Regions from separate parts of the Janthinobacterium sp. YR213 genome, predicted to be linked through region 2. Evidence: predicted binding sites of a transcription regulator. Region 2 holds the regulator's gene; each other region holds the start of a gene.

Region 1 (4,181 bases), on a different contig from region 2:
CATGATACACCCGGCCATCCGGCATTGCAGTACGCTTGGCCGGCCAGTACCATGCGTGGCTGCTGCCCTTGACTCATATCATCATCGTGCAAAAGACAGCGTGATGCAAGGCGGCGCAAGGCCGCCGCGCCATGCCCTTGCAGCGTGCTCAGGTGTACAAATTGATGTCGAGCGCCACCACCACCCGCCGCATCTGGTTGGCAAACGTGATATTGCCGCCGCCGGCAAACAGCAGGCCGACGGGATTGCGCTGCTGGTTCCACGTCCAGATGGACGAGCCGGAATCGCCGCCCGCGCTGAATGCGCCGCTGACGCCCGTGATGGCGATCTGGTCCTGGAACAGCGCGATCCTGCCGCCGCCGTAATTGACGTTGATGGTGGCCCCCAGGCCCGTGATACGGCCCTGCGTCAGCTGCGTCGTGCGACCGGACTTGCCAACCATCATGCCCAGCGCGGGCGCCACCAGCGCATTGCTGATGCGGAAGTACGCCGGCACGCCGCCGCTCAGGTAGACCAGTTCGGGTCGCACGCGGTCTGGCCAGGCCCAGCCGGTGGCGCAATCGACGAAGTTGACGCCGCCGCTGAAGTTGATGGGCACGAAGCGCTCGAGCACGGCCACCTGGTCTTGCGGGCAGCGGCCACCATCGATGGGGCCCGGCTGCACGATGCAGTCGTTGAACACGCCGCCATTGGAATTGGCCAGCACGTGATTATTGCTAAGAATCATCAAACGGCTGTTGCGCGGCGCGCTGCGCCCCACGGCCAGGCAGCCGATGGTGCCGGCCGTGATGCGGAAATGCCCGACCGACACACCGCCCGGCGCCGGGCGCAAACGGAAGCGGTGCGGTTGCGCATCGATCACGCCCGTGACGACGATGTTGACGGGCACCCTGTCGCTGGACACGGCGCGCACGCCCATGGCTCCCACGATGGCGGCCTTGGCGCGGTCGACGGAAGTGGGCTCGGCCACGTACAGGGTCAGGGCCGGCAAGCCCGGTTCGCCGGACGAACTGTCGCTGGCGCCCTCGCCCAGGCCGATGGACACGCCCTGGATATTGCCGCCGTCGCTGAAGGCGTCGGCCGCGCGCACGCCGCCCGCCTGGGAAATGCTTTGGCGCATGCCGTCTTCGATGCTGCGCTTGATTTCCAGCAATTCCATGCTGACGCCGCTCAAGGCGTCGGGCACGTCCGAGACGGACGCGCTCTCGATCGTATTATCGTCTTCGCCAGGGACGGAAAATTGGCCGACGGCCTCTTCATCGTCCGCGCTTTGTCCCCTGCCGCTGCCGCCAGGCGGGGCGCTGAAACCATTCTCGTTGCCTATCATCATGTTCTCCTCGTGGGTCGCCGCAAACCACCAGTCTGGACGGACCGCGCGGGCCGGTATTGATCTGGATTGAACTGCGCTGGCGCATGGCGGCCCTGCCCCAACGGGGGCAGCGAGGATAAAAATAGTTCCCTCGTCAAGGTTGAGCGAGATCAGGCGTGCGGCCAGAGGTGGCGCCGTATACTTGGCTGACAGGCTGGAACCGGGCCTGCTCCACGGCAGTAACGGTATGGATGGGGAAACAATGACGAGCCCTGGTATGACACGCCACGACGACGCGCCCGCGGGCGAGCAAGCAGGCCAGCATGCGGGTTTTGTGCACGGCATGGCGGCCTGGGCGGCAAAACACCGCATCCGCCCATGGGGCGGCAGTTTTGCCGACTTCATCGAGCAGATCCTGCCCGGCCGCGCGGCCCTGCTGACGCGCAGCGCGCACCAGTACCTGTGGGACATGATGCGCTGGAACGGCCAGACCGATGACCACGGGCGCTTCCGCTGCCGCCTGTTCGACGACGAGCTGTTCGGCATTGACGAGGCGATCGACCGGGTTGCCGCCTACTTCAAGGCCGCCGCCGCCGGCTCCGAGGTGGGCCGGCGCATGCTGCTATTGCTGGGCCCGCCGTCGGGCGGCAAATCGACCATGGTGATCCTGCTCAAGCGGGGCCTGGAAGAATACAGCCACAGCAGTGAAGGCGCGCTGTACGGCATCGCCGGCTGTCCCGTGCACGAATCGCCGCTGCATCTGGTGCCGCACAGCATGCGCGCCGACTTTCGCGCCAGCTATGATGCCGAGCTGCAGGGCGAACTGTGCCCCCATTGCCGAGCCCGCCTGGAAGAACAGTACGCAGGCGATTTCCTGCGCATGCCCGTCGAGCGCATCCACCTGTCCGAGGCGGGCCGCTGCGGCATCGGCACGTATGCGCCGCACGATCCCACCACGGCCGACCTGGCCGACCTGGTCGGTTCCGTCGACCTGTCGAAAGTGGCGCAGTACGGCGACGAAGGCGATCCGCGCGCTTGGTCATGGTCCGGCGCGGTATACGCGGCCAGCCGCGGCATGCTGGAAATGATCGAGATCCTCAAGGTCAAGCGGGAATTCCTCTATTTACTATTGACCCTGACGCAGGAAAAGAATGTCAAGGTGTCGCGCTTTCCCCTGATCTATCTCGACGAAACCATCCTCGCGCACACGAATCTGGCCGAATTTCGCAAATTCCTGCAAGAAAGCGAAAACGAGGCGCTGCTCGACCGCATGGTCATCGTGCAAGTGCCGTACACGCTTAATTACCGCGAGGAAGCACGCATCTACCGCAAGTTGATCCTGGCGGCGGCGCCCGCCTTCCGCGACGTACACCTCGATCCGCACGTGCTGCATGCGGCGGCCGTGTTTGCCATCCTCAGCCGTCTGCCCGAAGGCGAGGACAAGGAGGCCGAGCTGGTCAAGAAACTGCGCATCTACGCCGACGAAGACGTGGACGACTTGCAGCCGGCCGACATCCGCCGCATGCGCGAGCGCGACAAGGCGCCCGACGAAGGCCTGTCGGGCGTGTCGCCCCGTTTCGTCATCAATGCCCTGTCGCACGCCATCATTTCCGCCCAGCGCAACAGCCTGTCCACCATGGACGTGCTGCTGGCCCTGAAGGACGGCATCGAAAACGATGCGCGCATCGAACCACGGCGCAAGCGCAAGTGGGTCGATTACTTGGTGCTCACACGCAAGGATTTCTATAACCGCTGGGTCAAGGCTGACGTGCACAAGGCCCTGTTCGTGTCGTTCGAGCAAGAAGCGCAAGACTTGCTGAACAAATATCTCGATGAAGTCGAAGCCATGCTCGACAACCGCCAGATCCGCGATCCCATCACCAGCGAAGAGCGCCGTCCCGACGAACGGTTCCTGCGCGCCGTGGAAGAAAAAATCCACATCAGCGACTCGGGCAAGCAATCTTTCCGACAAGAAGTGGTGCGCAAGGCCATGAGCGCCTTCAAGCGGGGCGAGCCATTTGGTCTGGCCAGCCATGCGCAACTGCACGACGCCATCCAGCAATACCTGTTCGAGCAGCGGCGCGACGTGCTGCGCCTGGTCGGCTCGGCCAAGCGCCCCGATGACGACGTGCGGTCCAGGATATCGGCCGTCGAGCAGCGCCTGGTCGACGAATACGGCTATGACGCCCATAGCGCGCGCGAAGCGCTCAACTACGTAACCACCTTGCTGGCGCAGGAATAGCCATGTCCGCCACGACCTCGCCTGGCAACGGCAATCAGCATGGTCCTCCGGAACGGGATGGCCGCGCAGGCTCGCCAGCCACGGCAAGCACGGTGCATTCCGCCGGCGCGACAGCGCATACGGGCACCGCGCCTGCCCTGGCCCAGCCGTGGTACGGGCTGTTCTCGCGCGGCGCGCGCGACTGGCTGCGCCACAACCAGAAAGTGCGCGACGCCGTGCAGGCGCACTTGCCCGAGCTGATCGCCACGCCTGACCTGATCGGCGGGCCGCAGCAACGCACGGTGCAAGTGCCCATGCGCCTGCTTGAACATGCGCATTTCCGCCTGGCGCCCGCGCGCAGCAGCGTGGGCGCGGGCCAGGGTGGCGGCCAGCCCGGCGATCTTCTGCGCGCGGCCCGCCCCGCCGCCACGGGCGGGGCGGGAACGCAAGGCGAAGGCGGCGATGGCGAGGGCGCGGTGCGCCTGCTGCTCGAGTTTCCCATCGACGATATTCTCGACTGGCTGTGGGACGCCTTCGAGCTGCCGCACCTGAAGCCGCGCCACCTGGGCGCCATCGACGAAGTCCGGCTCGTGCGTAGCGGCCTGGACCGTCATGGCGCCCGTTCGCGCCTGGACCGGCGGCGCACTGTCA
Region 2 (4,181 bases):
CACGAAATCGCTCTTGGCACGGTTGGCCGCCTCGGCCCGGTCGCGTTCCTGCTCCAGCTCCGCCGCGCGCGCTTCGAGTTCCTGCTGCAGGCGGTCGCGTTCGCTCATCAGGCCGTTGAACGCTTCCGTCAGTTCGCCGATCTCGTCGCGCTGCTGTACCGGCACGGGGGTGAAACGGCTGCCGCTGGTGCGCAGGGCCAGCAGGGTGTCGCGCAGGCGCACCAGCGGCGACAGCAGGCGCACGGTGACCAAGCCCAGAACAAAGGCGGCCAGCAGCGAAGCGAGGATGCTCCACAGCACCAGCCGGTACAGTACGCCATCGAACGGTTCGAAGGCATCCTCGACGGGCAGCGAGGCGGCCAGCAGCCAGTTCACGGATTTCAGGCGCTTGAAGCTGTTGACGGCCGTGATGCCGCGGCTGTTGGTGCTGACCATGCTGCCTTCGCCATCCTCCTTCAGCAGTTGGGTGGTCGTCAGGTTGGCGTTCGGCTTGCGTGGCTGCAGCAAACGGCTGGTATCGGGGTGCAGCACATAGCGCGGCACGGCGCCGCGCGTGAGGATGAAGTAATAGCCGCTCTTGCCGATCTTTTCCGAGCGCAGGCGGCCCAGCAGATTGTCCTTGTACAGGCGCAGCACGCCGATCACCACGCCGGCCACCTGGCCATCGGCGGCCAGCACGGGCGCCACCATCTGCACGATGGGCATGCCGCTCGACTTGCCCAGCATCGGCTCGGTAATCATGGGCTGGCGCGTGCGCAGGACGGTCTGGAAATACTCGCGCTCGGCGACGTTGATGCCGGCGCGCCCCGCCACTTCCGGCATGTCGGCCACGATGGCGCCATGCGCATCGAGCACCAGCACGTCGTCGAACAGCACCAGCATCGAGCGGCGCGCATAGTATTCGCGCAGTTTGGCGGGCTGGGCGATCAGTTCCGGCGGCTGCTGCCTGGCCGTCAGGGTGACAATCTGCAGCAGCATGCCCAGCTTGTCGTCGAGCTCGGCAGCGGTGCGGCTGATCAGGGATGACTGCTGGCTCAGCAGTACTCGGGTGAAGTCGTCGCGCATGTGCTGCACCTGGATCATGGTGACCAGCGCGATCATGGCGATCGAGGTCAGGCTGGTGGCCAGCGCGACTTTTGCTTTAATGCCGAGAGGCTTCATGATTTCCTTTTCAGTGCCGGGCGGCACAGGCGGCAGATAATGCTGTCAGGAATTTTCCTATCAATACCCCAGCTTGGCAAGCGCCGCCGCGCAAATTGCCCGCCCCGTATGGGCTTTTGACGATGTTGCCATATAATTAAAGGCTGGACGTCGTTTATTCGCCGAATTTACGGTGAAATTGGCATACGGCAACCCTGTATGCAGCTGTATGCAGTAAACTTGTTGTTGCATTTTCTAAAAGGTACCGACATGACTGAAGCGCTACTCACTCCCACCTTGCCCACCGTGAACGTGGAGGCGTTGCGTGCACGATGCTCGACCTGCAGCATGCATCAATTGTGCCTGCCGATGGGCCTTGATGTGGGCGACATGGATAGGCTGGACCAGATCATCGGCCGCCGCCGCAAGATCGTGCGCGGGGCCTCGCTGTTCCGCATCGGCGACTCGTTCCAGAACCTGTACGCGATCCGCCTGGGGCACTTCAAGACCTACCAGATCAATCCGGGTGGCGAAGAGCAGGTGACGGGTTTCCAGATGGCCGGTGAACTGCTGGGCATGGACGCCATCAGCGCCGACCGCCACCACTGTAATGCCGTGGCGCTGGAAGACAGCGAAGTGTGTGAAATTCCGTTTTCCAGCCTGGAACAATTGCTGGGCAATATGCCGACCCTGCTGCGTCATTTCCACCGCATGATGAGCCAGGAAATCACGCGCGAGCAAAGCGTCATGCTATTGCTGGGCAATATGCAGGCGACCCAGCGTTTTGCCGCCTTCATCGTCAACCTGGCGTCGCGCTATGAAGCACGTGGCTATTCGGGCAGCAATTTCCAGCTGCGCATGTCGCGCGAGGAAATCGGCAACTATCTGGGCCTGACCATCGAAAGCGTCAGCCGCTTATTGTCGAAATTCAAGAAGGAAGGCTGGCTGCGCGTCTCGAACCGCGAGATCGAAATCCTGCAGCCGGCCAAGTTGAAAGCGATTACGGCCGGCACGGACACCTGCAAGTAACAGCACCGTCAAAACCTGCTGCGCGTCGCGCTTTGCGGCCTGCGATGCTCGCTGGCTCGGCGCCCCCGTGCATAGCACAGCTGCGCTTCTCAACCACAAATCACTGCCGCTCGCGACGGTTTTCCCGGCGCTGTACGTTAAAGCTCTTCATCCGCGTGCAGCGCGATGCTGCGTTGCAGGGGCCAGGTCCAGATGCCGGACAGGCGCCACTCGCGTTTGTCGTTTTCCACCAGCACTTGCCAGCGGCTGCGCTCGAGCATCGGCAGTGCTACGGAAAAATTGCCGGCCGCATCGGGCTGCACCAGCAGCTTGATATCCTTTTCCGGCAGGGTCGCATGCGCCAGGTGCAGCTGCAGCGGCGCCTGATAGGCCTTGCCGAAGCTGTGCACGGAACCACTGAGGCGCGCTGCAGCCACGTCATATGACAGGCGCGTATCCATGGCCAGGTCGCTGGCGATCGTGTCGCGCTTCAAATCCTGGTTGATTGCCTTGCCCTGCTTGTAATAATCGCCCACCACCAGCGCATCGGGCTGCGTAAACGCGATATAGCCCATGAAGCTGCCGACGACCACGGACAGGCCGGGACCGATCATCAGCAGCCATGGCCAGCGATGCTTGTACCACGGTGCAACGGGGGCTTGCAGTTTCAGACTGTCGGACATGCTGTTTCTCCTGTTTAATCAGCCAGTCCCCGCATGGGGACCGGCCTTCCTGCAACTTCGTGGCGGCGGCGAGGGCACCCGGTCCCCGTCCGCCTTTCCTTGTTAACGTGGCACGATGAATACCGCGCTTTCGCGCACATGCAGCGATGGATCGTCCAGCGATTGCAATTCGATCGCAATCTTGTTCGAGCCCTTCTCGCCGACGCCGTGCGGCACGCGCAGGCGGATCGGCCAGCCCAGCGTTTCCGTCGGCTGCAAGGTCACTTCTTCGCGCGTCAGCAAGGTCAGGCCCGGCAAGCCGGAAGCGCTGATTTTAAAATGCTGGCTTTGCTCGGACGTATTCATGATCTGCAGGCGGTAGACGTTTTCGATCATGCCGTCTTCCACTTCGCGTCCCATCGAACCGCGGTCGCGGATCACGTCCATTTTCAGGGGCGTGCGCAGGGCCAGCGAGGTACACACGGCGATGATGATCAGGGCCAGGATGGAAGTGTAGATCAAGACGCGCGGGCGCATGGCGCGCTGGCGTATCTGCTTCGAATTGAAGTTGTTTTCCATCGCATGGTCGGTGCTGTAGCGTATCAGGCCACGCGGCCGCTCGACCTTGTCCATCACGCTGTTGCAGGCATCGACGCAGGCGGCGCAGCCGATGCATTCATACTGCAGGCCGTTGCGGATATCGATGCCGGTCGGACACACCTGCACGCACAGGGTACAGTCGATGCAATCGCCCAGCTTGTCGTTGTTGCCGGCCTTCTTGCTCATGGCGCCACGCGGTTCGCCGCGCTTGGCATCGTAGGTGATGATCAGCGTGTCCTGGTCGAACATGGCGCTCTGGAAGCGCGCGTAGGGGCACATGTATTTGCACACCTGCTCGCGCAGCCAGCCCGCGTTGCCGTAGGTTGCCAGGCTGTAGAACAAGACCCAGAACCATTCCCAGGGACCGAAATTGAGGGTGGTCACCGACTGCGCCAGTTCCTTGATCGGCGTGAAGTAGCCGACAAAGGTAAAGCCCGTCCACAGGGCGATGGCGCCCCATACCAGGTGCTTGGCGGTCTTCTTGAAGGCCTTGCGCACGGAGGGGCCCTGCTTGTCGAGGGCCATGCGCGCGCTGCGCGTGCCCTCGATGCGGCGTTCGACCCACAGGAAAATTTCCGTGTATACCGTTTGCGGGCAGGAGAACCCGCACCACACCCGCCCGGCAATGGCCGTGACGAGGAATAACAAATACGCACAGATGATCAGCAGGGCCGCCAGATAGATGAAATCCTGGGGCCACAGCACGACGCCGAAAATGTAGAACTTGCGCGTGGTCAAATCGAACAGCAGGGCTTGCCTGCCATTCCAGGT
Region 3 (4,181 bases), on a different contig from region 2:
GTCCAGCCTGGGCGGCGCCTGGCTGCGCCGCCGCTTCGGCGCCACCCTGTTGCTGGTCGATGCGGTCGTGGGCCTGCTGCTGATGGCGCTGGGGCAAATCGGCACGGCCTGGCAGGGCGCGGCCTTGCTGGCCGTCACAGGAATGCTGGGCGGCTATGTGCAGGTAGCCATCTTTACGTGGATACAGCGGCGCGTGGCGCCCGCCATGCTGGGCCGGGCAATGGCACTGTTCATGGGCATCTTCCTGGGACTGGCGCCCCTGTCGGCGGCGGCCACGGGTGCGTTGCTGCGCCACCTGAGCGTGGGCGAGCTGTTCTGCGCTGGCGGCGCCCTGCTGCTGGCCGCCGCCGTGGCCGCCATCCTGTGGACGGATATTCCCCGCATCGGGGCAAGCGATTATGCAGTTCAACCTTAAGGCAGTCACAGCATGGATAAAACACGACAAGCGGCCCTGAAAGCGGCCTACCGGCAACAAGCGCCCGCATTGGGCATCATCGCGCTGCGCCACTTGCCCAGCGGACGCACCCTGCTCGAACGCAGCCGCAATGCCCCTGGCGCGCTGAACCGCCATCGCTTCGAACTGAATCTGGGCAAGCACCGCAATACGCTCCTGCAGGCGGACTGGCAACGCGACGGCGCGGCGGCCTTCCGTTTCGAGCTGATCGATGCCGTCAAGGTGCCCGACGATCCCGCCTTCGATGCGGATGCCGAACTGGACGCCCTGCTGGCGCTGTACCAGGCACAGCTGCTGGAGCAGGGACAGGCACGCTATTGAGCGGCCATGCTTTACACTTGCGCACTCAAGCACTTCGCAGCGAATTGAAAGGACGTCATGATCGATCACACTCCCCCGCCGCCGGACGGCGCCAGCGCGCTGGACTTCTGCCTGCGCCTGGCGCGCGCCCAGGCCGTGCTGGTGCGCCGCTTCGACAGCATCCTGGGCAATCTGCATGGCCTGAGCTTCAGCGATTATCAATTGCTGTACCACTTGCAGCGCGCGCCCGGCGGCCGCCTGCGCCGCATCGACCTGGCCGAACGCCTGGCGCTGACGGCGTCCGGCATCACGCGCTCCTTGATGCCGCTGGAAAAAATCGGCCTGGTGGCGCGCCAGGCCGATGCGCGCGATGCCCGCGTCGGCTATGCCGTCATCACGGAAGCGGGACAAGCCCTGCTGCTCCACGCCGATGCGACAGCGCAGGCACTGGGCCAGGAATTGCTGGGCAGCGCCAGCGCGGAACAGCTGGCACCGCTGTCCATGCTGCTGGCCGGCATCGCCGGCAGCCAGCCAGCGAACGGCTGACGCATCGCCCTTACACGAGCGCCAGCTTGCGCAGGCGCCGCGTCGACTGCCAGTGTTCCACGCCCGTTTCGTCGCGGATGGCGGCGCAGGCGGCCAGCACTCTTGCGCACTCATCCTCGCGCAAGCCCGCATTCAGGGTCAGGCGCACGATGGCGCGGTTCTTCGCCGTAGCCGGGGCACAAAACATGGCGCCGTAAATGCCGTGCCGTTCCAGCGCCTGGCGCAGAGCCAGGGTGGCCGGTTCGCCGCCAGCCTCCAGCGCCACGATCTGCTCCGTGCCATCGCTGACGTTGTAGCCCAGCTCGCGCAAGCCGTCGCGCACCTGCAGCGTGTGGCGCCGCAGGGTGGCGCGGCGCTCGTCGGCGGCCATGATGAAATCGAGCGCCGCGCCCAGCCACGCCAGCTCATGCGCCAGCAGGCAGGAACTGAAGATGGCGGGGCGTGATTCGGACAAGAAATACCCCTTGAAGCGGCTGGAACAGCTGATGAAACCGGCCCGGCCCGCGAAGGCCTTGGCCAGCGATGCCGTGCGGAAATGCACGCGGTGGCCCAGTCCCCAGGCTTCCACCAGGCCCGCGCCCTGCGGGCCGTGCGTGCCCAGCGAATGCGACTCGTCGACCACCACCACGCAGTCGCTGCGCTCGGCGATATCGAGCAGCTCCAGCAGCGGCGCCAGGCTGCCATTGGTGCTGTACAGGGCATCGACCACAATCACGCCACGGCCATGCTTTGCCACCTGCCGCCGCAGGTGCGTCATGTCGTTGTGCAGGAAGGGCACGGCCTGGGCCTGGGCCGACAGCACGCCTTCCCACAGCGACGCGTGAGCCTGCATGTCCAGGTAGACGGGAATGCCGGGGCCGGCGATACACTGCAGCAAGCCGACGTTGGCCGCCATGCCGGACTGCGCCAGGATGCCATCCTCGCAGCCCATGAAGCGGGCCAGCCGGCTTTCCAGCCGGTGCTGTTCGCTGCCTTCCTGCAAGTACACGGCCGACATCAGCATGCCGCCCGCATGCGCCTGCAGGGATGCCACCTGCGCCGCCACCAGCGTCGGCTCGGCGGCGATGGACAGGTAGTCATTGCCCGCCAGGAAAATAGCATGGGCGGGGGTCGGTTGCCAGGCATGGGGATGCTGGCCGCCCAGCAGTTTTTCGATGCGCGTGATGTGATGCGCATCCATGCGCCGCACGATGTAGTCGGGCAGGCAGTGTTCGGCACGGGCGAAAGATGGGGTATGCACGCTGGTAGCGATGGTCATGGTTTTTCTCCTAGGGAAAGGTTTGCTGCAAATTAAAGCCTTGACCGTGTTGCAAACCCATCCATTGACGTATATCAATGTCCGACGAGATAACCGTTCAACCAGGAAAATTTACGCGATGATAATGTTCTAAAGAGAATCTAGGCAGAGTCATGACGCAGCAATTGCAAGGACGATGGACACACTGGCGCAGGCGCCTGCTCCATTCGCTGCTGCATGAGCGCGTGCCGCATGAGGACCTGGCCGGCCGAGTCGCCATGCTGGCCGCCGTGGGCACGGTGGCGATGCCGCTGTACTACCTGCTGTGGCATTACTTTTTTCCGCAAGCCTATGAAAACCTGACCCTGCGCCTGACGGGCGTGGGCATTTGCATGGCTGGCCTGTTTGCCCGCCGCTTCTCGGTCCGCTGGCTGTCGCGTTACCTGCTGTTCGCGCTCAGCTACATCCTACCCTTCTTCTTTACTTTCATGTTTCTGATGAACCATGCGTCGTCCATCTGGAGCGAATCGCTGCTGATCGGCCTGGTCGTGCTGTTTCATTTCGAAACGAAACTGGCGTGCTGCGCCTACCTGATCGGCACCAGCGCCGCCTGCCTCGCCGTCATTCTGCAAGGGGAAGGCGGCTTCCTGCTGCAACGTGAAGTGCTGCAGCAACTGCCCGTGCACTGGTTCACCATTGCCGCGCTGTCCGTGGTGAAAGTGGGCAGCAAGGTGCTGGAACTGGAACGGCTGGCAGGCCTGGCGGCCGGGCTCGGTTCCGTGGCGCACGAGCTGCGCACGCCGCTGACCAGCGTGGAAGCCAATGTGCGGGGCATGCGCCGGCTGCTGCCGCAGCTGGCCGACCAGGCGGACGACATGCCCCCGTTGCAGGAAGCCCTGTCGCGCATCCAGTTCGAAGTGCGCCACATGCATCACATGATCGATCTGTTCCTGATGAGCGCCAGTGCCGTGAACCGCAACCTCCAGCCTAGCCAGGTGCTATCGATGCTGGAGATGGTGAACGCCGTGCTCAAGCGCTACCCATTTACCAGCAACAGCCAGCGCAGCAGCGTCAAGGTGGACGTGCGTGCCGACTTCCAGTTCGCCGGCCAGGACGAACTGTGCGTGGTGATCCTGCTGAACCTGCTGAGAAACGCGCTGAAAGCCATCCAGCGGGCAGGCAAGGGACGCGTGCGCATCATCATCGACGGCGCCCGCCCCGTGCCCAGGCTGCTGTTCATCGACACGGGCTGCGGTATCGCGAAGAACCGCCTGCCGCTGATCTTCGAGCGTTTTTACTCCTATCCCGTACATAACGGCAGCGGCATCGGCCTGGCCCTGTGCCGGCAGATCGTCACCGCCTGGCAGGCGCGCATCCGCTGCGTGTCGCGCGAGCATGCCTATGCGATTTTCATCCTGGAATTCCCCCAGCCCGTGCCTGCCCGCTTCCAACCCTCTTCCCCCGCAAGGTGACGCATGCAACTGCCCGTCTACACCCATCCGACCCTGACCGTATTGATCGACGACAGCGATTCCTTCCTGAAGAGCCTGGCGTTCCAGCTCGATCCCGGCCTGGCGCGCAAGACCTTCCACGACACCAGCAGCGCCCTGCACTGGTTGCGCCAGAGCGCGCAGCCGGGCGAAA

The links. The regulator FNR, encoded in region 2, switches genes on or off when oxygen is low (the NO sensors DNR and NnrR bind a similar motif). The targets are predictions, from matches to a motif close to TTGATNNNNATCAA.
Region 1: a site for FNR is predicted at 1,387-1,400, ahead of BLT98_RS00980 (serine protein kinase). Genes of this name have one in related genera too.
Region 3: a site for FNR is predicted at 2,623-2,636, ahead of cqsA (alpha-hydroxyketone-type quorum-sensing autoinducer synthase). Genes of this name have one in related genera too.

Annotation. Positions count from the first base shown of each region.
Region 1 covers NZ_FNDA01000001.1:234,430-238,610, reverse strand. The annotation lists gene BLT98_RS00985 (chymotrypsin family serine protease) at 149-1,330, opposite strand; gene BLT98_RS00980 (serine protein kinase) at 1,587-3,551, shown strand; gene BLT98_RS00975 (DUF444 family protein) at 3,554-4,181, shown strand, end outside.
Region 2 covers NZ_FNDA01000003.1:770,632-774,812, forward strand. The annotation lists gene BLT98_RS17390 (response regulator) at 1-1,161, opposite strand, end outside; gene fnr (fumarate/nitrate reduction transcriptional regulator Fnr) at 1,411-2,169, shown strand; gene BLT98_RS17400 (FixH family protein) at 2,307-2,831, opposite strand; gene ccoG (cytochrome c oxidase accessory protein CcoG) at 2,934-4,181, opposite strand, start outside.
Region 3 covers NZ_FNDA01000002.1:958,569-962,749, reverse strand. The annotation lists gene BLT98_RS13515 (MFS transporter) at 1-415, shown strand, start outside; gene BLT98_RS13510 (GIY-YIG nuclease family protein) at 428-775, shown strand; gene BLT98_RS13505 (MarR family winged helix-turn-helix transcriptional regulator) at 833-1,300, shown strand; gene cqsA (alpha-hydroxyketone-type quorum-sensing autoinducer synthase) at 1,311-2,558, opposite strand; gene BLT98_RS13495 (sensor histidine kinase) at 2,711-4,009, shown strand; gene BLT98_RS13490 (response regulator) at 4,013-4,181, shown strand, end outside.